One region of the Lysinibacillus sp. G1-3 genome, then DNA from elsewhere that is predicted to be linked to it. Evidence: riboswitches for the same ligand, from Rfam matches in the RefSeq annotation. Region 1 holds a riboswitch; each other region holds the start of a gene.
What was found. Region 1 has a riboswitch for cobalamin ahead of ACVYAD_RS11270 (ribonucleoside-diphosphate reductase subunit alpha). Riboswitches for the same ligand answer to the same signal wherever they lie in the genome.
Positions count from the first base shown of each region.

Region 2: linked by a shared signal. The riboswitch ahead of ACVYAD_RS10450 (hypothetical protein) and the one ahead of ACVYAD_RS11270 (ribonucleoside-diphosphate reductase subunit alpha) in region 1 are both predicted to bind cobalamin.
Region 3: linked by a shared signal. The riboswitch ahead of cobT (nicotinate-nucleotide--dimethylbenzimidazole phosphoribosyltransferase) and the one ahead of ACVYAD_RS11270 (ribonucleoside-diphosphate reductase subunit alpha) in region 1 are both predicted to bind cobalamin.
Region 4: linked by a shared signal. The riboswitch ahead of ACVYAD_RS02095 (hypothetical protein) and the one ahead of ACVYAD_RS11270 (ribonucleoside-diphosphate reductase subunit alpha) in region 1 are both predicted to bind cobalamin.

Region 1 is NZ_JBWHYQ010000009.1:112,706-120,930, reverse strand. Features, by position in the region: gene ACVYAD_RS11280 (ABC transporter ATP-binding protein) at 1-391, opposite strand, end outside; gene ACVYAD_RS11275 (ribonucleotide-diphosphate reductase subunit beta) at 699-1,739, opposite strand; gene ACVYAD_RS11270 (ribonucleoside-diphosphate reductase subunit alpha) at 1,752-3,965, opposite strand; cobalamin riboswitch at 4,128-4,315, opposite strand; gene ACVYAD_RS11265 (hypothetical protein) at 4,426-5,109, opposite strand; gene ACVYAD_RS11260 (ECF transporter S component) at 5,106-5,600, opposite strand; gene ACVYAD_RS11255 (bifunctional adenosylcobinamide kinase/adenosylcobinamide-phosphate guanylyltransferase) at 5,990-6,382, opposite strand; gene ACVYAD_RS11250 (histidine phosphatase family protein) at 6,331-6,930, opposite strand; gene cobS (adenosylcobinamide-GDP ribazoletransferase) at 6,903-7,679, opposite strand; gene ACVYAD_RS11240 (bifunctional adenosylcobinamide kinase/adenosylcobinamide-phosphate guanylyltransferase) at 7,719-8,225, opposite strand, start outside.
Region 2 is NZ_JBWHYQ010000008.1:186,799-195,023, reverse strand. Features, by position in the region: gene ACVYAD_RS10470 (putative RNA methyltransferase) at 1-223, opposite strand, end outside; gene ACVYAD_RS10465 (MATE family efflux transporter) at 223-1,599, opposite strand; gene ACVYAD_RS10460 (tyrosine-protein phosphatase) at 2,086-2,853, opposite strand; gene ACVYAD_RS10455 (ABC transporter substrate-binding protein) at 3,411-4,382, opposite strand; gene ACVYAD_RS10450 (hypothetical protein) at 4,387-4,926, opposite strand; cobalamin riboswitch at 5,122-5,311, opposite strand; gene ACVYAD_RS10445 (hypothetical protein) at 5,562-6,110, opposite strand; gene ACVYAD_RS10440 (C40 family peptidase) at 6,715-7,899, opposite strand.
Region 3 is NZ_JBWHYQ010000026.1:39,313-47,537, reverse strand. Features, by position in the region: gene ACVYAD_RS22410 (response regulator transcription factor) at 64-666, opposite strand; gene ACVYAD_RS22405 (hypothetical protein) at 1,376-1,654, opposite strand; gene ACVYAD_RS22400 (hypothetical protein) at 1,889-2,692, shown strand; gene ACVYAD_RS22395 (hypothetical protein) at 2,724-3,467, shown strand; cobalamin riboswitch at 3,615-3,792, shown strand; gene cobT (nicotinate-nucleotide--dimethylbenzimidazole phosphoribosyltransferase) at 3,907-4,962, shown strand; gene ACVYAD_RS22385 (trimeric intracellular cation channel family protein) at 5,082-5,687, opposite strand; gene ACVYAD_RS22380 (methionine gamma-lyase family protein) at 6,240-7,490, shown strand; gene ACVYAD_RS22375 (MerR family transcriptional regulator) at 7,836-8,210, shown strand.
Region 4 is NZ_JBWHYQ010000002.1:11,083-19,307, forward strand. Features, by position in the region: gene aspA (aspartate ammonia-lyase) at 1-1,113, shown strand, start outside; gene ACVYAD_RS02080 (methyl-accepting chemotaxis protein) at 1,517-2,764, shown strand; gene ACVYAD_RS02085 (DUF4181 domain-containing protein) at 2,848-3,279, opposite strand; gene ACVYAD_RS02090 (amidase family protein) at 3,809-5,278, shown strand; cobalamin riboswitch at 5,493-5,676, shown strand; gene ACVYAD_RS02095 (hypothetical protein) at 5,925-6,689, shown strand; gene ACVYAD_RS02100 (GTP-binding protein) at 7,150-8,225, opposite strand, start outside.

The DNA of each region.
Region 1 (8,225 bases):
TAAACGCGCGCTGAACACTTTCTACATCACTCGTTAAAATCGTAATAAGTTTCCCTGTTGTAAAAGTGTCTCGTTCCTTTGCCGAATACGTCATCATTTTTTCATAAAGTGACTGACGAACATCCGATGCAAAATGGATTGCTGCCTTCGAACTATAATAGGAACAGCCTATCCCACCAACAAGTCCGAATACCGCACTGATCAGCATCCAGACGAACATTTTCAGCACATACGGATCATCACCATTCGTAATACCCGTATCAATCATATGCTGCATAATCGTCGGCTGAAGTAAATCCATCGTTACCTCTAGTACCATTAATAATGGTGCAAATAAGGTAAAAAATTTATAGGGCCCTAAAAACCCTCCTAACTGTTTTATTGCCTGCATTCCTTCGACTCCGTTCTTTAATTCACATTCATTATTAATTATAACTGAAAATCATTCCCAATTGCGATGAAGTTTTTCGAGACACGTAATATCTTGATATTGTTGTAGCTTGACAATCAATCCTTAACCCTACTGCTACCATCATGTTTTACAATCTAACCTTCAGTATATCGAAAACTTCTTTCTTGTTTTGTAGTTCACCCTCATCGCATACAAGTGTATACAAAAGTATACACCTCGTCAACATCAACTTTGTTTTTCCTTAATCTAAAAAACCACGCAAGCTTTTCGCTTGCGTGGTTCCATCTTACAAATCATCAAATCCGTTATCTTCTACATTGACCTTCACATATTGGCGAGAACGCTGCTCGAAGAAATCTGTTTTTCCTAAGTCAACATCCTCATACGCTTTAACCCACTTCAATGGATTTTTGCGATAACCTTCAAATGGACGCTCTACGCCAAGCTGATTACAGCGTACGTTCGCATAGAAGTGTACATAATCATGCACATCTTCCACATCAAGGCCTTCAATTTTATCACCAATCACTTCATTAGCCCAATCGATTTCTAGCTGTACCGCTTCACGGAAGATTTCCTGTACACGAGCCGCTCGTTCTGGTGTATCGTATTCAGGATATTCCTCTAAAAGCTCCTGATAAATTTTCACAAATAAATCGACATGAAGCTGCTCATCGCGATTAATATAATTAATCATCGTTGACGATGCCACCATTTTTTGATTGCGTGCTAAATGATAGAAGAAAGCGAAGCCAGAATAGAAGAATAAACCTTCTAAAATCACATCATAGACAATCGCTTCTAGCATATTTCCAACAGATGGCTCCTCTGAAAATGCATGGTAGCCTTTAATTACGAAGTCATTACGTCGCTCTAATACTGGCTCTGTACGCCAAAAGTCAAACGTACGATCCTGCTCGTCTTTGTTCACAATACTTGATAGCACATAAGAATAAGAGTGATTATGAATTACCTCTTGTTGCGCTAAAATAATCATTAATGCATTTAAGCTTGAATCTGTTAAATAATCCGCTACTTTCCCTGCAAAATCAGTTTGCACACTGTCTAATAGTGCTAGTAAGCCAATGATTTTTAAAAAGGATTCCTGCTCATTAGCTGATAGCTGTGGAAACTGCTTAACATCATTGCTCATATTAATTTCAAACGGAGTCCAGAAGTTACCTAGCATTTTTTTATATTTAGGATATGCCCAGTTAAAACGCACATCGTCCCAGTTTAAAATGTTAGAAGAGCGTCCGTTCACAATACCTGTTGAACGGTTTGGTGCTTCTTTATCCATAATTTGTCGTTTTGTAATAGTTGTCATTGTTACTTCCTCCTAGCTCGCGCAAGACTCACATTCTAGTAATTCTACAGACGTTGAGCGTACATAATATGTCGTTTTCACACCGCTCGCCCAAGCATTCATATGCAATGCTAGTAAATCTTTTGCCTTAATCGTATTTTGAACGTATAAATTAAGTGAAATGCCTTGGTCGATATGACGTGCTCGAGCAGCATTTTGCTTGATTGTCCAATTTTGATCGATGAAATAAGCAGATTTATAATACCAAGTTGTCACAGGTGATAGATCCGGTACCGTTACTGGAATTTTGTAATCCTTCTTCTCTTCTGAATAACTCTTTTGGAAAATAGGATCAATCGTAGCCGTACTACCCGCTAAAATGGATGTTGATGAGTTCGGTGCAACCGCCATAACATAGCCGTTACGCATTCCTTTTTCAGCAACCGCGGCGCGTAACGCATTCCATTTATTGCTGTCGTAGCCACGTTTTTCAAAATACGCACCAGTATGCCAATCTGAGCCTTCAAATAATGGGTAGGCTCCTTTTTCACTTGCCAAATCGTTAGAAGCGCGAATCGTTAAATACGCAATTTCTTCATATAGCTTGTCCGCAAATTCTACAGCTTCCTCAGACTCCCATTGAATTTCTTTCAATGCTAATAAATGATGCCAGCCAAATGTTCCAAGTCCAATGCCTCGGTAGCGTAAGTTCGTACGCTCTGCTTGTTTTACTGGAATTGTATTTAACGCAATAACATTATCTAACATACGTACTTGAATCGGAATTAATTTTTCTAAAACTCCAGCCGGTACAGCTCTGCCTAAATTAATAGATGATAAGTTACATACAACGAAATCGCCAGGCTTGCGACGTGTTACGATGACATCATCTTCTAGAGTAATAGACTCAAATTCAGTCGCTGACATGTTTTGGAATATTTCTGTGCACAGGTTCGAGCTATAAACCATTCCCTCATGCTTATTCGGATTCATGCGATTTACTTCATCTCGATAGAACATAAACGGCACGCCTGTTTCAAGCTGCGAGCGCATAATACGTTTCATAATATCAATAGCTGGTACGACCTCACGACTTAATAATGGATTCGCAATACATTCTGCATATTTAGTACGGAAAGTGCCATCACCTTTTTTCTCATCGTAGAAATCCTCTAGTGAAAAGCCCATAACTTCTCGTACTTCATGTGGATCAAATAAATGCCATTCCCCGCGCTCTTCAACCGTTTCCATAAATAAATCCGGTAAGCATAGCCCTGTGAAAATATCATGGGCACGTAAACGCTCATCCCCATTGTTTAAGCGTAAATCTAAAAACGTAAAGACGTCTTTGTGCCAAACATCTAAATAAACAGCAATAGCTCCTTGTCGTTGACCTAGCTGATCGACTGAAACCGCCGTATTATTAAGCTGTTTAATCCATGGTAAAACACCACTAGATGCGCCTTTAAAGCCTTTAATTGATGAGCCACGGCTACGAATTTTGCCCATATAAACACCAATACCACCACCGTATTTCGATAATGTTGCAACATCTGTATTCGTGTCATAAATACTTTGTAAACTATCATCTACTGTATCGATAAAGCAACTAGATAGCTGGCCATGTGTTTTACCTGCATTCGATAATGTAGGTGTTGCCACTGTCATATATAAATTACTCATTGCCCAGTAAGATTCACGTACTTTTTCTAAACGATTTTCTGTTTCATCCTGCATAAGGGTCATCGCAATGACCATCCATCGTTCCTGTGGTAGCTCTACTGGTGATTTCGTGTAATCACGGACTACATAGCGGTCCATTAATGTTTTTAAGCCAATATACGTAAACAATTCATCTTGACTTGATTCTAAATAGGAAGCGAGTTCTTGAAGATCCTGCTCACTATATTTTGTTGTTAAACTTTCATGATACAAACCAGCTTCTGTATAGCGTGCTAATTGTTCCGGGAAACATTTATAAACATCTTGCACTGAAACGCCACGGCGCATTGCAAATTGATCATATAGTTTTTCTAAATAAATTTGAGCTGCGACGAATGTCCAGTATGGCTCCTCCTCATCAATCAGGCTAAGCGTTTGTAAAATCATCGCATCCGCCCATGCTTCAAATGTCGCATTGTCGTTTTTTCGTAGCCATCGATCCGATAATCTTACAAAACTTTCGAGTTCATCCTCCGTATAACTTTTCTTAAGCTTAGCAATTTGCTGTTCGATTTGAATTGTCATGTATACATTCTCTCCCTTTCTTTCTCCAGCAACACAAAAAGCGATCACGCAACACTTATCGGTTACGTGATCGCAGTAAAATCGGAAATGGAAATGAAGGACATGCACACTAAGAAGTGGACAAATCTCTCGCCTCCACTTCTCAATCCCCGAAGAATGTGTTGCTGTCTTGAACAAATCGGCAGGTCTCCTGGCTCATGCTTCCTCCAAATGATGGCCTTCCCGTTCTTTACAGTGGCCTATTCATCATTTGTCAGCACTTACAGTTGCGGGGACAGCTTCGGCCTAAGATGACTCTTTTCCGAATTCCCTTTTAAACCATATTTGGTACCGCTCGTCCAAAATACTATATATTGTGTTTTAACTCCTAAACAAATCTAACATATAGTGTTTATAGTTGCAATAGGCGTTTTGCCCCTTGAATTTTTTAAAGTGCTACTTTTTCTCGAAGCAAGCCCGATTACAATGCAGTTTTACGTAGTTTTTCAAAATTTCTAGGAAAATATTTTTGTACTAGCTGCTCTTTTTCTGGATTAATTCCTAGTAAAACTACTGCACATGGACCAGCTGTTTTCTCAATATCTAATGCACTTTTGACCTGTCGTTCGCCAAAAAGCCGGCTAAATTCTGCTTGTAAACCTTTTGATCCAACTGGCCATACTTGCTGCACAATTCCCTCTTTCCACGCTTGAAAAATAGGTTGCAGCTGTGCGACATCTTCAGGTTGTGCAAGGATTTCATTTCCTACAAGTGGTAAACCATATGTGTACCAACTTAGTTGCTCATGCTTAGTTGCTGTACGTTTCTGCTGCTCCCCAAGCATCGTTATTGACAAGCCTGATTGTAAAGTTGGCATATTAGTCTCTGAACTACCGTCTATTTGCGGACAAAAAAGACCAGCCTCCTCAAAAACCTGGTGAATGCCTGCAACATAACGAGACCATGCAGCATCCCCTGAAAAATTAGCAAGTAAAATATGCTTTGGTAAAGCATTTGCAGCAAGCTGCTCTAAAAATGTAACACGTGCAGTAAAATATGCTGTAAGCTGATCTGGAGCAGACACAACATCTTGTAGCTTTTCGCCAATTGCAGCGGCATTATCGGTTGTCGCAATGAGCTCACCTATTTTTATTGCATTTCTCAATGTACTCGACCTTCCTTACGCACAAACACCTTCGACAGAACTGGCATCGCCACCGCAACGATCACTAGATTAATGAGTGTTGCCAGTGGAAGACTAGTCAATGACGTCCAGTAAAACGCCGGACTAATAATAAAGTAAAATGGTATAGGTGCCACGACACCATTTAAAATAAGTGCTACAGGCCATTTCCAGAAATGCATGCCTTTTTTATGCATAACCCCAAAGATCCATACAACGATAAACATTTCCACTGCGATAATTATATGTAGTGGTCCAAAAGGAAAGCCAGTAGTTAGGGCTGAAATAAAATGCCCAATGACTCCCGCAACACCAGCTAATACTGGCGATAAAAATACAACGCTCAAAAATGCCGGTGCAGAGTCAAGCGCAGCAGTTGTAATAAATGTTGGAATTTTAATGACTGCACCTACTGCACAAATTGCCGCTACCATGGCAGTGAGCGTCAATTTCATCAATTTTTGTCGATCCATTCCATTCCCTCTTTCCGTTAAATTTTTTCAAAGCGTGGGGTTGATTTCCGTTCCGGCTGTGCGCTTTATCGCTGACCCTTCGCTTTCGCGCAGAGCTTCCTGGGGGCGTCGGGGCAACAGGATGTTTTTTCGCGAAATCGTAGTGCTAACGTAGCGACAGCAGAGGGGTTTTGATTGTGCGAAAGCGCAGCGACAGCAACAGCATGATGTTAGTCACGAAGGCGTTATCACAGGATGTGATGGTTTTAGCCTTCATTCCTCAATATCGCTGATCCCCAAGGAGTCGACCAGCCTCCACTCCAATCAACTTATATACAAAGCATGCGACTTTGCAAATGTCATCCCACTTTTGTGAAGTGTTTTACAAACTCTGCAAGCAAGTCACTATATCATTTGATTTGTTCCCCAATACCGTACCAAATGCGTACGACTTGTTCGGCTTCAGCAAACAATGCTTGGTACAAACGCCCACATGTATCACGTAATAATCGTGCCTGTTTGTCCATCGGCACAACACCACGCCCCATGTCGGTCACAATTATATACAAGGCACAATTTTCTTCAAGGGTCTTTAGTCTTGTCAAAATAGTTCTGACAAGAGGTTCATCATCCTCAAGGTCTTGTGTTACGAGCCATTTCTCTATGTTTTTAATTACTAGTACATCACAAGTAGGAGCGCCATCAGGTAGAGTGCCATCCACTAGCTCAACGTTTTGACCTGTAAGTAATTTCATGACATAGTCGGTTTTTCCACTATAGGCTCCTCCGATAAAGACATGCATCTTGCTCCCTCCTCCCAAGCCTTTCTTGAAAACGTTAAAGAAAACATTTTATCATGCGGTGTTTGATAGGACCAAAAAGGTTGCTCAGTTGGAGCAAAGGCTACGAGTAGCGCTCGAATAACCCCGCCATGGACAACGAGATGATACACATCTTCCCCTTTTGGTAATGCAGTGAACCCTGCCAAAACACGTGCACAAAACATATCAAAGCCTTCTCCCCTTGGAGGTGGAGACTTTACAGGATCATCTAACCATGCACAATAACGATGATCTGATTGTAAGTCTTCATATGTGAGCCCTTCAAATTCTCCGAAATTCGACTCTCGAAATCTCCGATCAGACACGTAAGTTGCATTCGGAAAATATCGGACAGCGGTTTCCCTACAGCGTAGTAAATCACTCCCATACACCTTGGTGACCTCTTGATCAACAATAGAGATTAAAGATGCATCAGCTAATGAAGAATCTGTCCAGCCGATATAACGCTTTTCTAAATTTTCCTTTGTTGGTGCATGTCTCATTAAGCGCACAGTAACAACGTCACCCACAGTACAACCTCCATTCCTTCAATTGATGCACCGAGTAAATCCCCAGAAACACCGCCAAAGTTACGCACTGTAAATTGCCGAAAGACTAAAAAAGCAATCGCTAGTACTGCCATCAACACGAACGGAACAATTGTGAAGCCCGTTACAAACAACAAGCTACTGTATGCTACAACTAATGTTAAAAGCATACAGCAGATTAGTAAACCCGGCTTAATATGTGTTTTAAAAAAGTAGGCAAGCCCCTTTTCCTTTGAGCAATTAAGCGACATAAAATAAAAGCTCATACCTACTCGTGTACATAACGGAATAAATACAAGCATCCACAGTTCAAACTTTTGCTGTACGAATAATTCGTGAAGTATGACAAATTTACCAAGCACTAAAAATAGCACTGAAAGCACACCAAATGCACCAACACGTGGATCATCTAAAATTTCAAGCCGCTTCTCTCGATCTCGATAGGAAAAATAAGCATCCCCCATATCAATAAAACCGTCTAAATGTAGTCCACCAGTAAATATGGCAAATAATCCGATAATCACAAAGGCAAGTAAGACCTCGCTACTAGCCGTCCATTCCGTTAAACCATAGATCACCGCAGCCACTGCCGTACCCATGAGTGCCCCTATCCATGGCAAAAAGGCGAACATCCCTGTAATTGTTGCCTTCGTTAAAGGAATTTCTTTATGTACTGGCAAAACTGTAAAAAATTGAAACGCAAGTTGTATGCTATGCCAGATATTTTTCATCGTCTTGCCTACCTTCTTTTATTTTCAAAGCATCATTCATTATTTCCATTTCTTAACGACACCATAATTGATTTCATACGCCTCATCCGCTTTAGACACGAACCATTGATGTAATTCCCCAAGCATTTGCCGGTATAACTCTACTTCCTCGTTCGTATAGGGTGGCTCATCAAATAATTCGTTTGAGACGATAAAAAACGTCACCCTTTTCTCAAGTAACGTCTCTACCGCCTCTTTTAAAACCTCAAGTTTCTTTTCTAAACATCCAGGTTGTTCCACACAGGGAGCTCCCGCGTCAAAACCTTCGTAAAACGCATTTGTTAACCACGTCGTAACACAGTCCCATAACACGATATCTCCATCAGTCAGTTTATGCAAAGTATTTGCGATTTCATAAGGTGCTTCTATCGTCAGCCACTCGATATTTTGCGCCTGTCTGTCTGCCTGATGTCGAATGATCCGCTTCTCCATTTCACGATCCAACGCTACGCCGGAAGCAATATAAATAAGCCGCTGTGCTTGCATAGACTCTGTTTGATAGTGAGT
Region 2 (8,225 bases), on a different contig from region 1:
CTTTTCGTGATTCAAACAGCTCTTTGCTATACTTAGAAACGGCACCATGTGTCAGCATATTAATGTAGCCCTGTTTGGCAATATCGAAAGAATGATTTGAGGAACATACTAATCTACCTTGTTCAAAAACATCCATTGACTCCTGACAAATTGGACAAGCAAAAAGCTTTATATTTTTATCCATTAACGCTGCTCCTGCAGCTCTTTTAGAAAGTGCCCCCATTAATTTTCCTCCTTCGGTTCTGTAGGTGAAACAAGTGCAAAGCGCTCCCACTTACGACTTCTCCATCTAAAGTATACGATAATAGCTCGCATCCATTCATCTGCCGCAATCGCTAGCCAAATACCTACTAACCCCCAATTTAAAACGAATACAAACAAGTATCCGAGTGGGAGACTCATACATACCATTGATAAGAAACCAATTTTCAATGGAAATCTTGCATCCCCTGAGGCACGCAGCGAGTTAATAACTACAATATTCATTGTTCGCCCTGTTTCAAGGAGAATACTTAATGCTAGGACAGATGCTCCGATGGCAATTATCTCTGGATTATCTGTAAAAACGTGCATAAGTTGCTTACGGAATATCGTTACAACTGCAACCATTGTGATTGTAAAAGCAAAAGCTGCGCGTACACTTGTCCAAAGTTGATGATAAGCTTGATCCTTTTTACCAGCACCAACACTTCGTCCAATAATTATAGCCGTACCTGTTCCGATGGCAATTGCAAATAAATACGTAAACATCGAAATATTCATGGCATATTGTCTCGCCGCAAGTGTCTCTGCGCCTAAGTAAGTCGCATAATAAAGGAAGACAATCTGACAAAACTGATAAAGCACCTGCTCAAATGCTGAAGGTAAGCCTATATTTAATATTTTTTGAACATATTCCTTTGAATACTTGAAATAATATTCTAGCTTCACTCTTACTTCCATGACTTGATACAACAGCCAGAAAAACACAAGAACTGCCAAACCACGGCTTACCACTGAGGAAATAGCTGCACCTTTTACACCTAACTCCGGTAATCCTAAGTTACCAAAGATTAAACCGTAGTTTAAGATAACGTGTAGCACATTCATACCTAGTGATACATACATCGTTTGCTTTGTCCATCCATGTACACGGATAATTGCTGCTAAAGCATTTATAATAGCCTGTAAGAAAATAAAGCTTCCGATGATTACCAAGTAGCTTTGAGCGTATTTAAGCACTTCCCCTTGCAAGTTCATCATAGTCATTAAATGACTTGAAAAGAAGAAAAATAAGATACTCATCATTAGTCCAACAACCAAATTCATCGTAACTGCTAAAGCGGAAATCTTCGCAGCCTCAATAAATCGCCTTGAACCTAAATATTGAGATACAACAATGGAAGCACCATTACCAACTACCTCAAGTATTAAAATTGCAATATGAATATATTGATTGGCTGCACCAACTCCTGATACAGCATTATCTGATAAAGCACTGAGCATAAAAGTATCGGCTAGTCCCATTAACATAAATAAAAATACTTCTAAAAATATCGGCCATGTTAAATGGAATAAACTTAACCTATCTGTCTCTTTAATATCACTTTCTTTTAATATATCTGCCAATACTTTCCACTTCTCCTAATCGTTTCATAAAGATTTTTACGGGCTGCCCAACTTTCAACTACCTTCTTTACCATCTATACAGATAAATTACTGCCCAATCAATTATGCCTCGGCATAATTTCGTCCGGAATGGCTTTGTGCTTAGGCCTGCAGGTGTTTTTTGTGCGAAAGCGAAGCGGCAACAACACGAGGGCCGACACGATGTCGGTCATTTCCGTAATGCCACAGGACGTGGCGCTCTTAGACTGAGTTCCTCTATTTCAGCGGGTGTTTGGACACCCGCTGAAATAAGTTAAAAATATATAGTATCTTATCATAGATTTTTAGGCTGTAAAGAATTTTTATAATGAAACACCTAATTATACCTTGGCATAATGCTTCCATAAGCTTTTTGGCCAATATGAGTTAAAAGATTATGCAAAGATAATACAATACGCAAAAAATCCCTCTCACAATTTTATGTGAAAGGGTTTCTTATCATAGTAAACAATAATCCTTCAATTGCTTACGTTTTTCAGTTGTTAACCCAAACTCTTGCTCTAAAAAAGCTGTCTTAGAGCCATATCGGTTATCCATTGCATCAAATGCTGCTTGTAGATAGTCTTCACGGGCAGACATTAACGCATAAAATTGCTGTAATTCTTGATCGCTATAATCTTGCTGAATTGTTAGAGCCATTCGTTCGACTAAGGGACGTAAATGTACATTTGTATCTAAATAATCCTCCATGATCGTCTCCTCAGGGACATCTAAAGCAAGTAAAATAAGCGCACTGCCAATACCTGTTCGATCCTTCCCGACTGCACAATGATGAACAAGCCCTAAATTTCCAGGTTGTTGAATCGTTGCTATTAACTCTTTGAACGATGCATTATTAAAAGGCATTTGTGCATAAAATTCTCGAAACATCTCCGTGCTTACAACCTTATAAAAATCTTTCCCACCAGCGTTTGTGGGCATCTCAAAAGCATGATTTCCTTTAGCTGGTATTTGAATATAATTGGCATATGGGAATATCGGATTAGGATTATTTTGAGCCTCATGGTTGTCTCGATAATCAAAAATTGTTTTCACACCTAACGTTTCAAAGCGCTCTTTATCTGATTTCGTCATTTTACCAAGTGCTGCTGAGCGATAAATCAAACCATTCTTAACAGCACGCCCATCTCTCGACTTATAACCACCCATATCCCGAAAATTATAAACTTCCTCAAACGGAATAATATTCATATCAAACTGTTTCACTGACTACACCCCTCCCTGTTAGTAAGCATACTTATCTCTATTTTATAGAACAATTCGATATAATACCAATTTTCGCACTAGGGGATGTCATATACTTCTTAGACCAACGAGAGATTTATTTGGGGGTGTTTCTCTATTGGGGCAGAGCAGTTATCCACTTTATTCTTTCTCTTTCTCAACCAAGCGGAACAGTTATCCACTTCACCCGTTCTCTTTCCCACCTAAGCGGAGCAGTTATCCACTTTACCCGTTCTCTTTTCCACTCAAGCGGAGCAGTTATCCACTTTACCCGTTCTCTTTCCCACCTAAGCGAAGCAGTTATCCACTTTACCCGTTCTCTTTTCCACCCATGCGGAGCAGTTATCCACTTTACCCGTTCTCTTTTCCACCCAAGCGGAGCAGTTATCCACTTTACCCGTTCTCTTTTCCACCCATGCGGAGCAGTTATCCACTTTATTCTTTCTCTTTCCCACCCAAGCCGAGCAGTTATCCTTTTTATCCATCAAAAAAGCTGCCCTTGATAAAGGACAGCTCAAAACACTATTTTTCAATATCAATTATTTAAATAACTCAGGGTATACTGCTTTTGCGATTAACTCAACAGCTTCGCCAATACGCGGACCTGGACGACTTGAAATATCATTATCTATATAATAAACCGCTTTATTTTGAATGGCCGTGATTAAATTCCATCCATCACGAGAAAGGATTTCTGCTTCTGGATTTTCCACATAGTTTTTGTTTACTGTTGATAAAATGACATCTGGGTTTTTCGCAATGACATCTTCCTCAGATACCTTTTTCCAGCTTTGGAGGTCATCAAAAACGTTTTTAACATTTGCAACATTTAAAATTTCTTGTTGGAATGTACCAGAACCAGCTGTATATATATCTGGCTTTGGACTAATTTCTAAGTAGATTTTTTTTGGATCTTTCACATCTTTAACTTTCGCTTGGACATCTGCAATTTTAGCTTTAATATCTTCATTTAACTTTTCGCCTTTATCTTTGATGCCCATAACCGTTGCAACTTGTTCGATATCCCCATAAACATCATCAAATGATTTAGCTGACTGAATGGCAAACACTTTAACACCCGCATCTTCAAGAGTTTTTAATGCATTTAAATTGTCAGCATCTAATCCAGTTGTATAGGCAATAACAACATCTGGCTGTAACGCTAAAATACGCTCACTATTGAATATTTCAGAATTAGAGACGCGCTCAATTTTTTGCGCTTCTTCTGGATACGTATCATACACAGTCGCACCAACTATTTTATCACCCACACCTAGAGCAAATAAAATCTCTGTATTACTCGGTTGTAATGAAACAATAGTTTTAGGTACTGCATTAAACTCAACTTCTACACCACGGTCATCCTTAACTTTATAGCGAGTAGTTTTCTCAACTTGTTGATCTTCTTTAGAAACAGCATCTTTATTTGTATCTTCTTTCGTGCCACAGCCAACTAATACAAGTGCCAACATCAACACAGAAAGCCATTGTAGCTTAAACATTTTCTTCATTTCATTAATTCTCCTTTTTCTTTTTCATCGGGTATGACTTACTAATAAACGGTATTTCAGCAATACCAGCATGCTGATTCATATAGACAGCCATTACAAAAAATACATTGGCTAGCAATCCTAAATAATCAAAGAGAATAGCTGGTACTTCGCGTTCTTCAGATACTTTGTGCAAAACACGGTATGATTTTTTCGCTTCACTACGACATAAATGTAATACAGAAGCTGCATCTGTTCCTTGAGGTAATACAAAGTTTTGTATTTCCTCTTTAACATGACTAACATAGAAATCATAGCGATCACTAAGCCGAGTCAAATCATCTTCGGTTACAGCTAATTTACCTCGAACCGAGCCATTTACATGGTAAGCCATTGGCAAAATGGCTAGTAAATCAACTGCTACTACCTCTACCGTTTCTTTTTTAACCGCCGCCAATGCTACACCAATATGTGTTGTTAGGCTATCCGTTCGAATTTCAAAATCTACTGTAGATGCCTTTTCACGCATAAATGGATAACAAGAATAACGTGCATCTTTTTTCAAATATAAATCCCCGCTTTCCTTCATGAAAAATTCTTACCTTAATAACACCTCGGCTTACACCAGGTGAATTATAAGCGCATAAAAAAACGTTGTTCCCACTCCTAAGGAAACAACGAAAAATAGCATAAATAGTGTCGCATAAATACGACATAGCCTATGTATTTGCCGCATATTCTCCTAGCTTCCGAAGAGTTTCTATACGTTCAAACAAAGGTCGGTCTCCTGGCTTGTACAGCTCACTACGTTCATAAAAAACCTTCCCATCGGATAATTCGACAGTGGTATATTTTTACGACTTCTGTACTTACAGTTGCGGAAACAGCTCCGGTTTTTCACCGAATTCCCGATTATGCTATAGTTTAGCACCTTTATTCTGCAAGAATTATTCACTTGTTATGCAGTTTATCATAGATTGATAGGAAAAAATAGCTGTGGAATTTTAGAATAAACAACGATGGATAAAAATCATGCAGGTATTACCGTATGCACGCGGATATATTCACTGCCCCATTGGGTATTCATCCTGCTCGTGCAAATATTTATTATGCCTCATAAATTAAAGCATTTAATTTTTTTATACGTTATAAAAACTATTTCTCATAATGAAAGAATTTGCAAAAAATAGTCATTAACTTTTATCGGATGGCATTTTTATATTTCTTTTTGGATTTAACATCTTTCTCTTCCTCAATTAAACGCTGTGCAATTTTTAGTAGTTTTGGGTCATTTGTTGCATCGAATAGCTTTTTAAAGGATACAATAATATCATAGCGTATTAATGTCGGGTGCTTTTCGTCTAAGCATGTTTGATATCTTTTAGCCAAATATGATACGACTAAATCTCTTTGTACCTGCCCCGCTAAGCCTATTTTCCAAATCGCCTGTAAAGTATGCCTCACAGTGACTGTTTCTTCATCATACGTTACTGCCCAAATCTTTAAGAAGTCCTCTAATACTCTTTCTTCAGGATCACTTTTTGCTGCCAGTGCGCATAAAAATTGTGCAGCACTTGCACGTATATGTCCATTTTTGTATGTAAGAGTTTGAACTAGTTGTTCCCAAACTGAATAGGTCCAATCAACTGGTTCCTGCATAATTTTCATTAATTCTTCGTATGATTTGTATTGAATATCACGGTCACGCTCTGTTAAATTACTAAAAAGTTGCAAAATCTCTTTTTCCATGATTCATCCCTACCTTTATTGTTTCAGAACGTAAAAAATAGTGTACTTGTAAGTGTTATCTCATTTACCATCATGCGTTACTTTGCTACTACAAAATAAAAGCCTCATATAATTGTAATTTCAGAGCAAAATCCCCGATTGTATATTTCAAAATTATCAGAAATGACATTCATTATGCAAGAATCTTTTCTTTTAGCTATATGAAGATAGAGGAATACTCGTTAGGATTATCATTGGAGTTATCTCACTTATTAGCCTTCGATTGAGTCCAAGCAAAATACGTAATAACAAAAAATTGATGCTAATTCTTTTTTCGGCTGTATTATCATTTTTATAACTGGGGCTATAGTTGTAAAAATATCTACCTATGTAAATTTATTCATTACAAAAGTTATTTTACTCATTATTGACCGAGTAGTCGAGCCTAAATTAATGAATAACATTATATGTTTGCCTAATAGGTTTAATCGTAGAATCTTAACTATAGTTTAAACAGTTGATAATTTCCAGTACCGCCAAATAATGAAAAAAGGTTATCTTTGTAATTTCTTTTACAAAGATAACCTTTTCGCTATTTAAATCGTCTATATAATAGTACGGCTTATTAAATACGACCGAAGCCTACTAAATATTGATTCCACCAATCAAGTGATTCAATGACAACACCTTTATTTTGAGCATCAATCATTGTGTTGTTCCCTAAGTAAATACCTACATGCGCTATACCCGAACCATAGCTGAAGAATACTAGGTCACCTACACGTGCTTCACTTGCTGAAATACGTTGTGTTGCTAAATATTGTTGTGATGCTGTACGTGGTAAAGATACGCCTGCTTGTTTGTAAGACCATTGTACAAGACCTGAACAGTCAAATCCTGTCGATGGGTTACTACCGCCCCAAACATAGCTACGACCTAGGAATTGTTTCGCAACTGAAATAGCATCACCTGAAGATGCAGTGCCTGCTCCTGAACCAACAACCACATTTTGTGAAGATTTTTCATTGTTAGCTTTGCCACTATTATTAGCATTGCTATTGCTATTATCGTTAGTGTTAGTGCTAGTGTTTGTTGCTTGTACAACTGGAGTAGCTGCTTGAAGTGCACGTAAACGAGCTGCCTCTTCCTCTGCTGCTTTACGTTCTGCTTCTAAACGCTCTTCTTCTTGTTTCGTTGCAATTTGTGCTTTTAATGCAAGAGATTTTGCTTCATTTTCAGCTTTTTTCACTTCCATTTCGCTTTCCTTCTGTTGAAGCTCTTGGAATTGCTTTTGAAGCTCTTTTTGTTTTTCATCTAATGTTGTTTTTTGTTTCTCTAAGCTAGCCTTATCTGCTTCTTGTTGATCTACTAATTCTTGGTCAGCATCCATTAATGTTTTTACCGCTACGACACGGTCCATTAAATCTGCAAAACTTTTTGATTCAAGAACAGCGTTTAAATAAATACCTACAGTATTATCTTGAGCTTGATATGCAGCCATACGGTCACTTAAAATCGCTGAACGTTGCTCAATACGTTTTTTAGTGTCTACAATATTTGCATCAACTTCTTTAATGTCCGCCTGTACTTTGTTAAATACTTTTACTTTTTCATCGATCTCTTTTTGTAGGTTTTTTAGCTCTTCGTGTAGCTTTTTAACCTCTGTATCTATTTTAGCTTTCTTATCAATCATTTGTTGAGATGTTTCTTCTGCGTGCACTTGAGTTGGTTGAACTGTATTAAATAATAAGCCGCCCGCTAATGCTAATGCTAGCACCATCGACTTACGCCATTTATTGCGCTTACCCACGTTATTCTTTCCCTTCACTAGTCAATTTCGTTCGTAGAATTTTAATGTACTCATTGGAACGATTTCTTTTATTTTTTCTTATATTTTATTAGCCTTTTAAAGTTTAGCACTATTAGCATAACTTTTATACTATTTCGCGCCTTTTTAATGGTTTAGTAAAACTCGCAACATTCTTGTAATATTTACTTAAATCCCGATAAATTCTACAAAATTACGTTTTATTCTACATATCAACGTTTTTGACTACTTTACCCTTAGTCCTACTCTCTGTTTTGTAATGTTTTTGTAATATTTCTAGAAAACATTTTTAACATAAAAAAAGGTAA
Region 3 (8,225 bases), on a different contig from region 1:
GTGAATTATTAGCAGTGTGAATTAGCCTTTCATAAGATGAAAAAATTAATAAACACAAGTATGCTATTTAATACTTAGCAACCCTCGCTTAATAGCTGTTACGACAGCACCTACTCGAGATTCTACGTTTAATTTCCTAATGATTGATGAGATATGATATTCAACTGTTCTTATGCTTATCATCATTTCCTCACTAATTTCAATATTGGTTTTATCCTCTGCTATTCTTTTTAATACTTCAGACTCTTTTGGTGTAAGCATTTTATCTATCTGATCTTTTTCAACTTTAGGAAACCTTTTGTCACCTAAAAATACTTGTCTAATAGTAAAGATTAATTCTTGGAATGATTTTTCTTCTGAAATAAAAGCGCTAGCTCCTGCATTGTAGGAAGATCTTATATATTCTGAACATTTACACTTTGATAGTATGATAACTCGTAAGTGTGGAATATTTTTTAATAGTTTAGTTAAATCAATTTTGTTTGATAACTCCATTTGCAAATTTATAAGTACAATATCCGGAGAGTTTGTGATTATTTCATGATGTAAATACTCAGGATTAGAAAGAGTCCCTATCACGCAAATATTTGGTTCTTTGTTTAATCTGTGCTTTAAGCACTCTAGTACTAATTGACGATTATCTACAAGTAGTAGTTTAATATTCACGCTATTCACTCCTTGGTTATATATCAATCTTCATCTCCAAAAAAGTCCGCTATTGTCATTAAATGATAAGAGAAAAACTAAAGATTTAGTTTGAATAATATACCCATTAAATGTTTTTCAAAACTATTAATCTCCAATAACTGAGGTGATTCTGCATTATTATGTGAAATATATATGAAGTTAGAATATTTGCGGGAAATACGGATGTTTTAAAAGTTCTATTTGTTATATTACATATAAGTGTTCTGAAAAAAACAAAAATTAAAAAAATGTATCTTAATATTCAAGATGTGTTTTTATAAGTGAATCCTAATTAATAGCAAGAAATTAATATTTACACAAATCTATTAATACCTAGTAAAAAAACGTTGATTAACCCAATATAATTGGTGTGATTACTATATAAAACCAAATAAGAAAGAAGTTGTATGATATGCAAATTATTGAATTAAAAAAGGCTTGCGCTGATTTGATGATCCTTCGACTACAGAAGTTATATGGTGTTATTTCTGTACTTCTACAAGATGATTTGTAAAATATAAAGCACTTATTTAGATACTTTGAGAGTACAACAATTGTTCAAAGACTTTTCAAAATGAGAGGAAGAAATTAGTGTTTTATTTTGAAATCATTATTTTTATTTTGTTCCACAAAGAATTTTATCCTCTTTGGTTAATGAATGAAGAAGTTAGCAAGGTTTAAAATCAAGTTATAGGAGACAAAAGATGATTAATAAATTATTATTAGTTTCATTTTCACTACAGATACTTTTTTTTCTTCTTTTTTTTAGTACCTTACTAGCCAAAATACCAGAGCCATTCGCATCAGTTATTATCTTATTAATTGCTTCAATGGGTTTAATTGTTGCTATAATTTCTGTAATTAAAGGACAAACATCGAGGCTAGCTCCCATAGTACTGGGAATATCGCTTTTGATATTTTTAATGTTTGTATTTGCAATGCTTTTATCAGGAATGTAAATGGTCAATCATAAATTTTCCAACGGGAATATTATTATATAGGGCAGAGAAGGGATTCATCCCAATATATACTACTTTTTTCGATGAAGGTTCTAACGACAAGGGCGAACCTTCGAGGGCCTACCTGTTTTTCAGATTCCCTTTTTCAATTTTTTTGAGTTTTAAAGAAGTAGTTGACCATTTGTATTAAAATGAAATAATTTGTAAAATCACACCAATTAAAATTAAGGAGGGGATTAAGAATGAAGGTTAGAAAAAGGTTTAAAAATGGTATTGTAACAGCTTTATCGACACTATTTATTTTTTCAGGAGTACTAAATGCTAGTATAGTTAATGCGGCAGAGCCAGTAACTGCTATTCAGGACGGAAATGTTCAGGGGAAAGCAGGAATAGTTATGAAGATTGATCTTACTGGAGAAGATAAAAAGCTATTGGGAGATGAATTTCTTAAGGAAGTAGAAAAAGAGGGATGGAAAAAAACTGAAAATGGTTATGAGAAATTTTATCCTGCCCAAAACGGCTCATTAACTATTAATGACCAAGTGGTTGATTTGACTGCTGATGGTACATTCGTAATAAATGAAGATGATGCTAATTTGGATATTCAATTTAAGGCTAATGGGCAAGAAATTAAAACAAATGTTAAAAATGATATGAAAAAATCCCGAACTATAGATCTAGTAAAGACTATCGATTTCAAAGACTTCGTAAAGTCAATGGATGGTGAAATGATTAGTACAGAAAATAGAGACAAAAGCACCCGATCTGAGGTGGGCCAAAAACACTCTCCAGGAGATCGTGTACACTGTAACCGATTCAATGGTTCAGCTTCTAATCATAGATACTATAATCACTGGGATCCTAGGGCATGGAAAAACTTTGTAGGAAGTGATTGTGACTATGCTTTCTTATCTTATGACTGTCAAAATGATTATACAAGTAATACAAATTGCCGTGGTCTTCAATCAGCTTATAACTACAAAAACTGTTCATGGGCTTTATACCATTCTAACAGATATCACTACTATGGCAAATCAGGACACTGAAATTATTATTGTTCTGGGGAGATAGATTAGTATGAAGAAATTTATATATATATTTCTATTCACAGTTTTTTTGTTTTTAAATGCCTGTAGTAATACTGATACAAACCAAGTATCAAGTGTTGCTGAAGAGCTTAACAATATCGAAACCAATCATATATATAAGAATGGGGTACTAACAACTAAATTATCAGTTCCAGAAAACCTAAGAAATGAAGAAAACTTCAGTATTATAATGGATTTAAAGATGCAAAATATGGATCATTATATTGAAGATATAAACCTATCAAAAGAACAAAACTATTATACTGCTAAAATTGAATTACCAATGGAAGGTATTTGGAATATAGATTATCATTATGTTTTAGATGAAAATACTAAAATTGATTCCTTTACTGAAGTTTTTGGTAAAGTCGATGAAGAACAAATAGATGATGTGACCCTTAATATTACAACGAATCCCGAGTTTATTCAGCCAAATCAAGTAGGAATTCTAAACATTACACTTCATGATAATCAAAACAATATTATTCAAGATTCAAAAGTAAGTTTACAATTTGATCTACTGGAAAGGGATATTCATTTTACGGAGGATTTAAAAAGCGAAAATGGAGTTCATCAATTTAAAGGTAAATTTGAAGCAGGGATTTGGTATGTTACTATACATGCCTTTGCAGAGGGAAATGAGCATTTAATGGAAACTGTTATTTTACCAATTGGTACAGAAGCTGCAAAAGAAGTAGAGAGAGAATCATTAAAAAATGGGCATCGAAATTAATATATTTTTGTGGAGATGTTATGGATAGGGGTAACGAAGAAAGCTAAATTTCTTATTTTTAGTTTTTAACACTAGTGTTGCGCAAAAGGTTCTGAATTTTCCATTTGAAATGTTGACACATTAAACACTTTGCCGTAGATTTAAAGTAATTGCATAAAAGCGTTAGGTGCCCACTGCGGGAGAATAGGGAATAAAGTGAAAAGCTTTAGCGGTCCCACCACTGTAAAAAGGGAGTTTCATAGAGAATGCCACTAGCATCGTTCTGGGAAGGTTCTATGAAATGTTGAAATTGAGCCAGGAGACCTGCCTATCTGCTTCGTATTATATAGACGATGGAAAAGTCTGTAGTTTATTTGTTATGGATAAACTACAGGCTTTTTATTTTTTTCTCAAAATCATTCTTCGAGTAACGAGGGCAAAAAAGAAAGGGGAAATTTTCATGCAATTATTACAACAAACGATCCACAACATTCAAAGTGCCGACCACAAAATGATGGGGCAGGCAAGAGAACGCATAGATGCACTTTGCAAGCCACCTAGTAGTCTGGGAAAGCTGGAAACTCTAGCTGTGCAACTATCTGGTATTACAGGTGAACTATATCCTGCAATTGATAATAAAGCAATTATTGTCTGTGCCGCGGATCATGGTGTCTGTGATGAAGGAGTGACACCGAATCCACAAAATGTGACGGTCTTCCAAACATTAAATTTTCCTAGAGGCGGAACTGGTGTCTGTGCTATCGCAAAAATCACAGATGCTAAAATTGTCACGGTAGACGTTGGCGTAAAAGAAGATGTGCCACATGATGCTGGAGTCATCATTAAAAAGATTAAATACGGTACGGACAATATGGCAAAAGGACCTGCCATGTCAAGAGAAGAAGCCATTCAATCCATTGAAGTAGGAATTGAAGTAGCTACGGAAGAAATTAAAAAAGGGATAAATGTACTCGGGACAGGTGAAATGGGTATCGGTAATACAACACCTAGTGCTGCTATATTATCGGTTCTTCACGAGTGTCACCCGAATGAAGTGACAGGCTTCGGTGCAGGAGTTGGACCAGGAGGGATTGCACATAAAGTAGAGGTTATTTACAATGCTATTGCATTAAATAAACCAAATCGTCATGATGCTATTGATATTCTTGCAAAAGTTGGAGGGCTAGAAATAGGCGCTATGGCAGGAGTAATACTTGCTGCCGCCGCACATCGAAAACCAGTTGTTATTGATGGCTTTATTTCTACTATTGCAGCTCTTATTGCATACGAACTTGAGCCAAACGTCAAAGACTATATTATTCCTTCTCATGCCTCTGAAGAACCAGGTGCAAAAATTGCCGCTGAAATGCTCGGAATTGAACCTATGCTACAAATGAATATGCGATTGGGTGAAGGCTCTGGTGCAGCTTTAGCATTTCCTATTTTGGACGCAGCATGCTCTATGATGAAAAACATGGCTACATTAGAGGAAGCTATGCTACTGTTGAAAAAGTAGATCTATTAATCTTTAAGTGCTTATTGTCGCTGCTGTGGATGCAAGGCGTTTGTGAAATAACAAAAATTCAAAACAAGCCCAAATCTGACATTTGGGCTTGTTAATATGCAACGGTATAGCTATGCCTGATGCAACCTCCGTAACGGTAAACGCCATTTCCTCATATATGAAAATATTCTTAGTACGGTGATCATACCAAATAATACATATAAAAAGATATCACCTGAAAATAGTTGAAGTCCGATAATAAGCCCGGCTAGTGCTGCCCATACACCATAGATTTCATCACGGAGGACTAATGGTTGTCGTCTAGCTAATAAATCTCGAACAATTCCACCGCCTGACCCTGTTAAGACAGCAGCTACAATAACCGCACTAATAGGCATGTCGAGCTTCACAGCATAGAGAGCACCTTGAATCGCGAATGCCGATAATCCAATAGCATCGGTGAAATTACCCCAGCGATGCCAATGCTGAATAAGTCGGTGCGGAAATATGAAAAATAACGTAATAGCTGCAATGGCAATTTGGAACATCATATCTTGCCCCCACAGTGTTGTTACAGGTAAACCTATGAGTAGATTTCGTATAGCTCCACCACCAAAAGCAGTTACGATACCGAGTATATAGACACCGAATAAATCGTATTCTTCCTCCATTGCAATTATTGCCCCGGAAATAGCAAAGGCAATTGTTCCAATGATACTAAAAACCTCCCAAGCCAACCCTTTCACCCCTTATGTGAAACAATCATTTCATGTTGTTGTAGATTACATAGTAGAAAACTTTAAAGTTACCTTTTTGTATCTAGAAGTTTTTGCAAAGAAAAGTATAGACTTATGATTTAGAATTATCAGATATTAAATATCGAGAGTATTGATTAGGAAAAAATAGGTTTATTATTGAGCGATAAAGGATTTTTTGTTTCTATTTTGCTAGTATACTCCCATTCTAACTGATTGTAGCGTAGGGTTACTCGACTCCCGCGGGAAAAGTGAGGCAGACGAGACCCTGCACGGAGCGCAGCGAAGGAAGCGACTTGACGCTCGCCCGCAGCGGAAATCAGCCTCTTTGAATTAATTCGGATGTATAAAAATGGTCAATCAACATACCTAATTAAATATCTAATTATAGCAGAAATAAATAGATATAGTTTGTAATTTAACTTAGCGCCTAATTAGCGCCTAAATGCAATTAGAAACACAAGCAATTTTTGCAGGCAAGCTCACAAATTGTTAAGATAAGATTTGAACAAATGTGAAATGGAGAAGAACATAATGACTTTTACAACCAATTTATCAGAAGAAACACTAGCATTAGCTGCTAAAATAGAAGAAAAGGTACGCCCTTTTCATGCAAAGGTAGAAGATATGGCGTTCTTCAATCAACAAAAAGTGCTTGCTGCATTCCGAAAGCATCAAGTAAGTGATTATCATCTGCACCCATCAAACGGTTATGGCTATGATGATGAGGGGCGTGACAATCTAGAACGTGTTTATGCAGAGGTTTTTGGAGCGGAGGCTGCCATTGTACGCCCGCAAATTATTTCTGGTACACATGCAATCACACTTAGCTTATTCGGAGTACTACGTCCTGGTGATGAATTACTTTATATTTCGGGTCAGCCGTATGATACATTGCAATCAATAGTCGATGGTGGAGACAAGGATACTGGTTCGTTAAAAGATTATAAAATCGGTTATAGCCATGTGGATTTATTGAATAATCAAGAGATCGATTGGGAAGGTGTTGCAGCTGCAATTACACCAAACACAAAAATGATTGCTATCCAACGTTCGAAGGGCTATGCAACACGCCCATCCTTTACTATTTCGCAAATTGCAGAAATGTGTGCAAAGATCCGTGAATTAGCACCGAACGCAGTTATTTTTGTTGATAATTGCTACGGAGAATTTGTTGAGGCACAGGAACCGACAGAGGTTGGGGCGGACTTAATAGCAGGCTCGCTCATTAAAAATCCTGGTGGAGGCTTAGCGAAAATTGGTGGTTATATTGCGGGTCGTGCAGATTTAGTAGAAAAATGTGCTTATCGTATGACATCGCCAGGTATTGGCGCTGAAGCAGGGGCAACATTAAATACGCTCGGTGATTTCTATCAAGGATTTTTCCTTGCACCACATGTTGTATCTCAAGCATTAAAAGGTGCCGTTTTCACAGCTGCTATGCTTGGGGAAATAGGCATGAATACATCGCCAAGGTATGATGCGAATCGTACGGATTTAATTCAATCGGTTTCTTTCCAAACGGCGGAACAAATGATTGCTTTTTGCCGTGAAATTCAAGCAAACTCACCAATTAATGCGCATTATGCACCAGAGCCAGCGTATATGCCTGGCTATGAAGATGATGTCATCATGGCAGCTGGAACTTTCATTCAAGGTTCAAGCATTGAGCTCACAGCAGACGGTCCTATTCGTCCGCCATTTACCGCCTTTATTCAAGGTGGGTTAACATACGAGCACGTAAAATTTGCTATTTGTAGTGCAGTTCAAAAAATCCAAAAATAAGTAACGAAAAACTATTCAAAACTTCCATTTTGAATAGTTTTTTTTCTAATGGATGAAAAAACCTCTGTCGCTCCGAAGCCCGCAGTAAGTTTTGCTCTATGCGAAAGCATAGCGACAGCAAATGATTTATCTGTGCAAAAGTATAGCGACAGCAACAACAACAAATGTTGTCTGTAGCAAAAGCGAAGCGGAAATCAACCACACGTTAGGTTATTAAGTATAGTTTTTTACAATTTTTTATCATTTCAAAAAAATTATTTTAATCCATGTTAGGAAAGCTAACATGGATGGTTGACACTATAAATTTTTCGTTATATGATTAGCGAGTATTGGAGGGGAACTTAAATGAGTCGTGAAATTAGACGAACTATGCCGTTATTATCAATGAATATCGTAATGCAATTGACAGAGCTTTCGGCACGTCAGATTCGTTATTATGAAGAACACCATTTAATTGAGCCGCACCGAACAGAAGGCAACCGTCGAATGTTTTCATTAAATGACGTCGATACACTGCTGGAAATTAAAGATTATTTGGATCAGGGTATGAACATGGCGAAAATTAAAAAGCTGTTCGCTAAAAAGAATGAACCTGTTTCAACAGATGAACGTGATTTAAGTGACTCAGAATTACGTAACATCATGCGTGAAGAAGTGCGTCAAGCGCAACGTATGCAAAAATCATCTATCCGTCGTGGGGATTTATCTCGATTCTATTAATAAAAGGCAACATCA
Region 4 (8,225 bases), on a different contig from region 1:
AATATGAATGCCAACGAAGTTATTGCTAACCGTGCTTTAGAGATTTTAGGCAAAGAAAAAGGGGACTATCATACAATTAGCCCTAACAGCCATGTAAATATGTCTCAATCAACAAATGATGCTTTCCCTACAGCTATTCATATTGCTGTGTTGAATTTGATAGATGAACTACTTCTTACAATGGAAAACATGCAAGCAGTGTTCCACCAAAAAGCGGAGCAATTTGCACATGTAATTAAAATGGGTCGTACGCATTTACAAGACGCTGTACCGATTCGATTAGGGCAAGAATTTGAAGCATATTGCCGTGTAATCACCCGTGATATTGCGCGCATTCGCCAAACTCGCCCAAATTTATATGATGTAAATATGGGAGCAACAGCTGTTGGAACAGGCTTAAATGCATTCCCTGACTATATTCAAGCAGTTGATCTTCACCTTGCTGAAATTTCAGGATTACCGCTTAAAGGCGCTACACATTTAGTAGATGCAACACAAAATACGGATGCTTATACAGAAGTATCAGGCGCATTAAAAATCTGTATGATTAATATGTCGAAAATTGCTAATGACCTTCGTTTAATGGCTTCTGGTCCACGTGCTGGATTAGGGGAAATCATTTTACCAGCGCGTCAACCTGGATCGTCTATTATGCCAGGTAAAGTAAATCCTGTTATGCCAGAGGTACTTAACCAAGTAGCATTCCAAGTAATTGGTAATGACCATACGATTTCTTTAGCATCTGAAGCAGGACAATTAGAATTAAACGTAATGGAGCCTGTACTTGTCTTTAACTTAATTCAATCTATTAGTATTATGAATAACGTGTTCCGAGCATTTACACAAAATTGCTTGAAGGATATTGAAGCAAACGAAGACCGCATGAAAGAATATGTGGAGAAAAGTGTTGGCGTATTAACAGCAGTGAACCCTCATATTGGCTATGAAGTAGCTGCACGTCTTGCACGCGAAGCAATTCTATCTGGTCGTTCAATTCGTGAGCTTTGCCTTGAAGAGGGTGTACTAACGAAAGAACAATTAGATTTAATCTTAGATCCATATGAGATGACTCATCCAGGTATTGCCGGATCAAGTATTATGAAATTAAAATAATTTATGTTTGAAAGCACTTTGCCTAGCGCAAAGTGCTTTTTTAGTAGTTCAAAACTCAAATGGTCAAGAGAAATCTTTATGAATGTTGTGCGGGTTAATAGTGATGATTACCGTTTCGTTTACATGCCTGTGTGCGAGTGTTTGTTGGCGCTTCACTTTCGCGCATAATACATTTTTCGCCCGACACCCCCTCTAGAAAACGCCCAATCTTTACGGAATCACCCTAAACGAAGAGTCGAACTTTTATATCACAACTTCGACACAAAAGTTTCGAACAATACGAAAAAATTTCCTGTTTTATAATTCTATTTTCTTACAAAAGTTGGTGTTTTTTTCTATCAATTTTAGGGATTTTAAACTATAATTGTTTATGGGAATAATATTATAGTTAGGGGAAATTTGTATGAGCTTACGACAAAAAAGTATTATTGGCTTTTCTTTTTTAAATGTAATCATGGGTCTTATTTTGATTATTGACTTAGCAAATTTAAAGTCATTAGAGGGGATGTCCACTTTATTAACGATATTAGGATTTACTACGACTATATCGTGTATTTTCTATGTGAAATACAAAATTATTAATCCAATTAAACAATTAGCAGTATCCGCTCAAGCTATAGCTGAAGGAAATTTGAACACTTCTCCTATCGAGATAAAATCCAATGATGAGGTTGCGGCGTTAGGTAAAGCGTTTATTGAGATGAAAGAACAATTACATATGATGACACAAAAAATTGCTAGTAGTTCTACCGATTTATCTGCGAGTATAGAGGAGCTATCAGCAAGTACAAATGAAATTGCAGATGCAGTAAACGAAGTAGATTCACAAATGGAGAATACGACTGAGGGTCTTAAAAAAGCAGCACAGTCTGCAAATGAAAGCGCTATAGCAATGCAAGAAACTGCTGATGGCATTGAACGTATTACCGTGGCTACACAAGATGTATTTGATCATGCGAAAGAAGCAAATGACATTGCAGGCAATGGTGCGGAAATTTTACATGTAGCTAAAAATCAAATGGAATTCATTTCAGATTCTACTGAAAAAACAAGTAACTTAATGCAACAATTATCAAGCAAAATGACAGATATAAAATCTATGACAGACATGATTACGGCCATTACAGATCAAACGAATTTACTTGCATTAAATGCAGCGATAGAAGCGGCGCGTGCAGGAGAGCATGGAAAAGGCTTTGCAGTAGTAGCGGAAGAAGTTCGAAAATTAGCGGAGCAATCCAAGCATTCGGCTATTCAAATTGTCGATCTAGTAGTTGGCATTGAAAGCGATACAAAACAAGTAGCAACCTCTGTAGAAGAAGACTTGAAAAACGTTCAGCAGGGTGTTCACGTCATTGATGAGGCTACAAAGTCATTTGGTACGATCTCTCAGCATGTTAGCAAAATGACGAATCAGCTAGAGGATATTTCCGCAACAGCTGAAGAGCTTTCAAGTAGTGCGAATGAAGTTACAAAATTAGTTTCGACAATCGCAAATGGAATGGATAGTTTAACTAATTCCACAGAAGTTATTTTACACTCCGTTGATGAACAAAGTGCCTCAATGCAAGCAATCAACACAGTAGTGTCACAAGACCTATGTGTACAAGCAGAAGATTTACAAAAGCTTACACAGAGATTTAGTAACTAAAGAAAAAAGGCTATTTTGCAGGGATAGATTATCTGCGAAATAGCCTTTTTATTTAACCAACGATGTTTTCAATTTCTTCCGAATCAACTATTAAATAAGCCAAAAAAATCCGTCTGTATCGTCAAAAATACTATGCTAATCATAAACATCATTTCTGCAATAGTAGCAACAGCAACTTTTTTATTTTCCGCGTATTTCCACTCCATAAATGCCCGTAACATTTCAGAGGTTACTAAAAAGACAATTATGATAAACCATATCTCAAAATACCAATAAATTCCAACTCTATCATTGTTAAATTGATAATTCGAATAAATTATTACTAGACTCAAATAAATGATTCGTATTGATAAATCTAGCTTTTTATGTCTTTCGTTAACGTAATAAAAATAAAACCATTTCTTTCTCTCGACACCTAGCAACTTTCTAATGACAAATCCAAAAATACTAATAATTAAAAGTAGAACAAATAGAAAAAGTATTAATGCTCCTAGTTCGGAATTATTATTATACATTTCGTTCACCTCTTAAGCCTGCTTTTTATTTCTATAAGAATAAGATGATAGCTAATCTTGTTATACAGGCATGTGTGGAACGATAGCATTACTAATGTTGCTTATTAGATCCAGATTTTTTAAACGTTTTTCTTGCTTGGATAATTAATGAAATTCCTATAATACATAGACTGCCTGATAAAAAATGAAGGGTAATATTCCATCCTTCACTTAGTTTTTGAAAATATTTGAAATATAAAGACACACCATATATACACATTAAGACACCCCAAATACATCTAAGCATCTTCTATGATCCCCATCCCGTCCTATTATAAAATAACTGAAAATTGTATCTGTATACAGAGTGTAGCACAGTAAATAATTATTTGGTAGTTAATTGGATAATAGGGAACAAATGGACCTACTTATTATTAGTTAAATGCGAACAGATGAGAGGATAATGTTGAAAATACTAAAGTAGGAAAAATATTTTGAGGATAATTTGATTTTATTGGTATAATTTTGAAAGAAAGGGTGGGGAATTTAAATGGGGATGAAGTTTAATAGTTTTCTTAGAGAAGAATTGTCAGTAATTGATATTCAGATAGCAATGGAACATGGTGAAATCACATCAAAAGAATTAACTATGTATTATTTACACAGAATTGCTAAGTATGATCAAGATGGACAGAGGATTAATTCCATGCTTGAAATTAATCCTGAAGCGATATTTATTGCTGAAGCATTAGATGAAGAAAGACAAGTAAAAGGGGCTAGAGGGCCTCTACATGGAATTCCAGTTGTTTTAAAAGACAATATCGAAACGAAAGATTTTATGCATACTAGTGCAGGCGTAATAGCATTAGAAAACTATGTAGCTGAGCAGGATGCATTTTTAGTAAAAAAACTCCGTGAAGCGGGGGCTGTTATTTTAGGGAAAGCAAATATGACTGAATTAGCGAACGGTATGTCGAGTACAATGTGGGCAGGTTATAGTTCTCGAGGTGGACAAACACTTAATCCTTATGGAGATCCAGAACTTTATGTAGGAGGATCCAGTTCGGGGTCGGCAGTAGCAGTGGCATCGAATTTTGCTGTTTTATCAATTGGAACTGAAACAGACGCTTCGATTTTAAGTCCAGCTATTCAAAATTCAGTAGTCGGCATTAAACCGACTGTAGGGTTAATTAGCCGTAGAGGTCTCATCCCTTTTACATACAGTCAAGACACAGCAGGGCCAATGGCAAGAACGGTTACAGATGCAGCTATCTTATTGGGCGCATTAACAGGAGTAGATAAAGATGACGTAGCTACATATAAAAGTGAAAGAAGGATCCACCAAGACTACTCAATCCTTTTAGATGCTACAGGATTAAAGGGTGCTAGAATCGGTGTTTATACGAATGCCTCTAAAACTTTTTATGAGTCAGAGGAATATGACGAAACCCTTTTTAATAACGTAATTCAAGTTTTAAGAGAGCAAGGAGCCGTTATTATAGAAGACATCGAAATTCCTTCTTTTCATAGAGACTGGAAATGGGGAGTACCGCAATATGAATTAAAGCATAGTTTAAATAATTTCCTTGTAAATCTACCTTCTCACATGCCTGTACATTCTCTAGCTGATTTAATCCAATTTAATAAATGTTCACAAGAAAAAACGTTGAAATATGGGCAGGACAAATTGGAATTGAGAGATAAATTACCGAACACGTTAAGAGATCCTGACTATCTAAATGCAAAACTAGAGGACTTGTATTTTTCTCAAGAACAAGGAATCGATTATACATTAAAAAAATATAACTTAGATGCGATAATGTTTCCATCATATATAGGCTCGACAATTAGCGCGAAAGCCGGATATCCGTCTATTGCTGTCCCAGCAGGCTATATGAAAAATGGCAGACCGTTTGGCGTAACTTTGGCAGGCACTGCATTTAGTGAGGATGTATTAATAAAACTTGCATTTTCATATGAACAAGCAAGTAAATTACGAAAAGCGCCGGAGTTGTATTAAGATTCTCTGGGCACATATGAAACTGTCCATACCACTGATTAAATACGGGAAGGTGAAAGGGAGCTCAGGAACTAAGTTCAAAAAATGTATTATGGAAAAGACTAGAAGAAAAGAACAAGAAACTGGAATATATTGACTTTTGAAATGCGCTCATTTACAATTAATTTTAATAATCAATAAGGAATGTAGAATTTACTAGATTCCTTTTACAACTGAATAGCGTGGAATAATAGGTGTAAATTGCGTGCAATTTACTTAAAAGGGAAGTCGGTGCAAATCCGACACTGTCCCGCAACTGTAAATGTGAGCGACTTTTCATATACCACTGTTTAACGACGGGAAGGCGAAAAGTAGTGATGACCATGAGTCAGGATACCTGCCTATTATGAGTACACACCATAACCCTACGAGGAATAGGAGGTGGCATGTTGACAAAACAGAATGCTCTGTTCGTCACCGTACGTCAAACGCCCAAAATAAAAGACGGTAATCGCTTTCAAGGTAATTCTTTTATGCTTGGGTATAATTTGACTTTTTGTGATGAATGAAAAAGATAGAATGAAGGATTTCCTCTAGTTGTAGGAAATCCTTTTTTTATGTAAAAGAAGACTTCCGTTTTGAAAAATATGTACGAAAAGAGGATGCAATGATGACGAATATTCATGTAAGTACAGCACAGGAATCGCAATATGTAGAAATGAAAATTTGTAAGCAGCCACGCACTGAAGTTGCCAAGAAAGCTACAACAAGAATGGTTGTAGAATCCCTTGTCGATCAATTAATAGCTAGCAATCTTATTAGTAATGAACGATTGTTTGATCAAATTTTATATAACAAAGATATTATTTGGATTCAAAATGAAAGTTTTAATGGCCACCTTTTTGCAAAAGCAATTATTACAGATCAACTTAAAACAAAAACAAATGATTTTATGATGTATATGCCGACAAATCCAATTGTGTACGATGTTAATGGTGAACATTTTCATTTAATTACACGTATCGATTCGACGCGTGCAAAACCAAATTTAGAGCGATTTTCCCAAGCCCCTAAGCCAATACTAAGTGCCGCTCGGGTCAATGATTTATTGTGCTCGATAGTGATGCGCTTTTATGAAGTATATGTAGAGGATTTATCACGAGTAGTTTATAAAAATAAACAACTAATCAATTTTATAGAGCGAGAGTATCATCAATTTCTAAAAGCTGTGAAGGAACTAAATGATAATCATTTCAACTGGCACCCACGTGGAAAAGGTCATGAACTATTGCTTGAACTGATTGATAATTTACAACTTTTGAAAAGTCGACCTGGCAAAGTTTTAATGGATTTCTCACAATCCCAAAGCTACGTTGTGGTGGAATCTTCATATCTTATTAATAAACAGGGACAGAAAACGATACAAGCTTAGTAAATTAAAAATGTGCGGGATGAATTTCAATTCCCCGAGGTGAAGGTATATGCCTGACAAGGTAGTAGAATGGAGTTGTCAGTAGAGGGTAGATACCCGCGCGAAGCAAGAATACCCGCGGAAGGAAAGGGAATACCCGCGGAAGGAAGGGGAATACCCGCGGAGAGAAGGTAAATACCCGCGAAAGGAAGGGGAATACCTGCGGAGAGAAGGTAAATACCTGCGCGAAGCAAGAATACCCGCGGAGAGAAGGTAAATACCTGCGCGAAGCAAGAATACCCGCGGAAGGAAGGCAAATACCCGCGGAGAGAAGGTAAATACCCGCGCGAAGCAAGAATACCCGCGGAAGAAAGGCAAATACCCGCGCGAAGCAAGATTACCCACAAAAGTATAGAAACTCTCCACGAAACATAAGAAAACAGGACATTGATCTAACAAATCATGTCCTGTTTTTATGAATTTAGTCAATACAATGCATTGCTGCTTGTGCTTCGTGCCATGGAACGGAGTAGCCCTTACCTTTTGCGCAAAAAATACTAGAGGATGTATAGTAGGGATCGGCGTTCTTATCGTAGCTGATTTGCGCAATAATTTCTTCTGTATTGTGACATGTATCGTAGCCATCAAATTGTAGGGAAAGTACGCCTTTCCCATTGGTGTAGGCGGCAAAGGTTGTACTGTAGCTCATAAATGTTGAGACGGGGGCCCGGCCGGTTACAATCGCGTCATGTTCAGTTATGATTGGTGCGTCAAATGTACCATCAGCTTGCTGAATGTCCGTCATCATGCGGCCGATGAAATCACTAGGAGCTTTAAGTTTAAAGCGGTAGTAGGGCTCTAGTAATATATTTTCTGCTTGTTCGAGCCCTTGCCGTAATGCACGGAATGTTGCTTCACGGAAATCGCCACCTTCAGTATGTTTATTATGTGCGCGTCCTGTTAAGAGTGTGAAGCGAATATCTGTAACCGGAAAACCGGTTAACAGCCCATGATGATCGCGCTCGAATAAATGTTTTTCAATGAGTCGTTGATGTCCAACTGATAAATCATCGGCGTGGCATGCATTGACAAATGTATTGCCGGTGCCGCGTGTATTTGGCTCCATCAATAAATGGACCTCTGCGTAATGCTTTAATGGCTCGAAATGACCGTAACCTGTCACCGTTGTGGTGATCGTTTCCATATACAAAATCTGTGGTTCGCTAAATGAAATGTCTAGCGAGAAACGTTCATGAAGCACTTCGATAAGAACCTCGAGTTGGATGACACCCATAATATGAACGTGAATTTCTTGAAATTTTTCATGCCATAGCACACGTAATGAAGGTTCTTCTGCTTCAAGTATACGGAAAGTTTTTAACACGTCCTTTATATGCTGAGTGCCTTCATAATGTACTTTTGCCTGTAAAGTCGGTACTAACTCAAAGGGCTGAGAATTATTCGAAGAACCAATAATATCGCCGATGTTTGCTTGACTAATCCCTTTTACTGCGAAAATCTCCCCGGCCTCTATCTTTTGAGAAGTTTCATACCGGT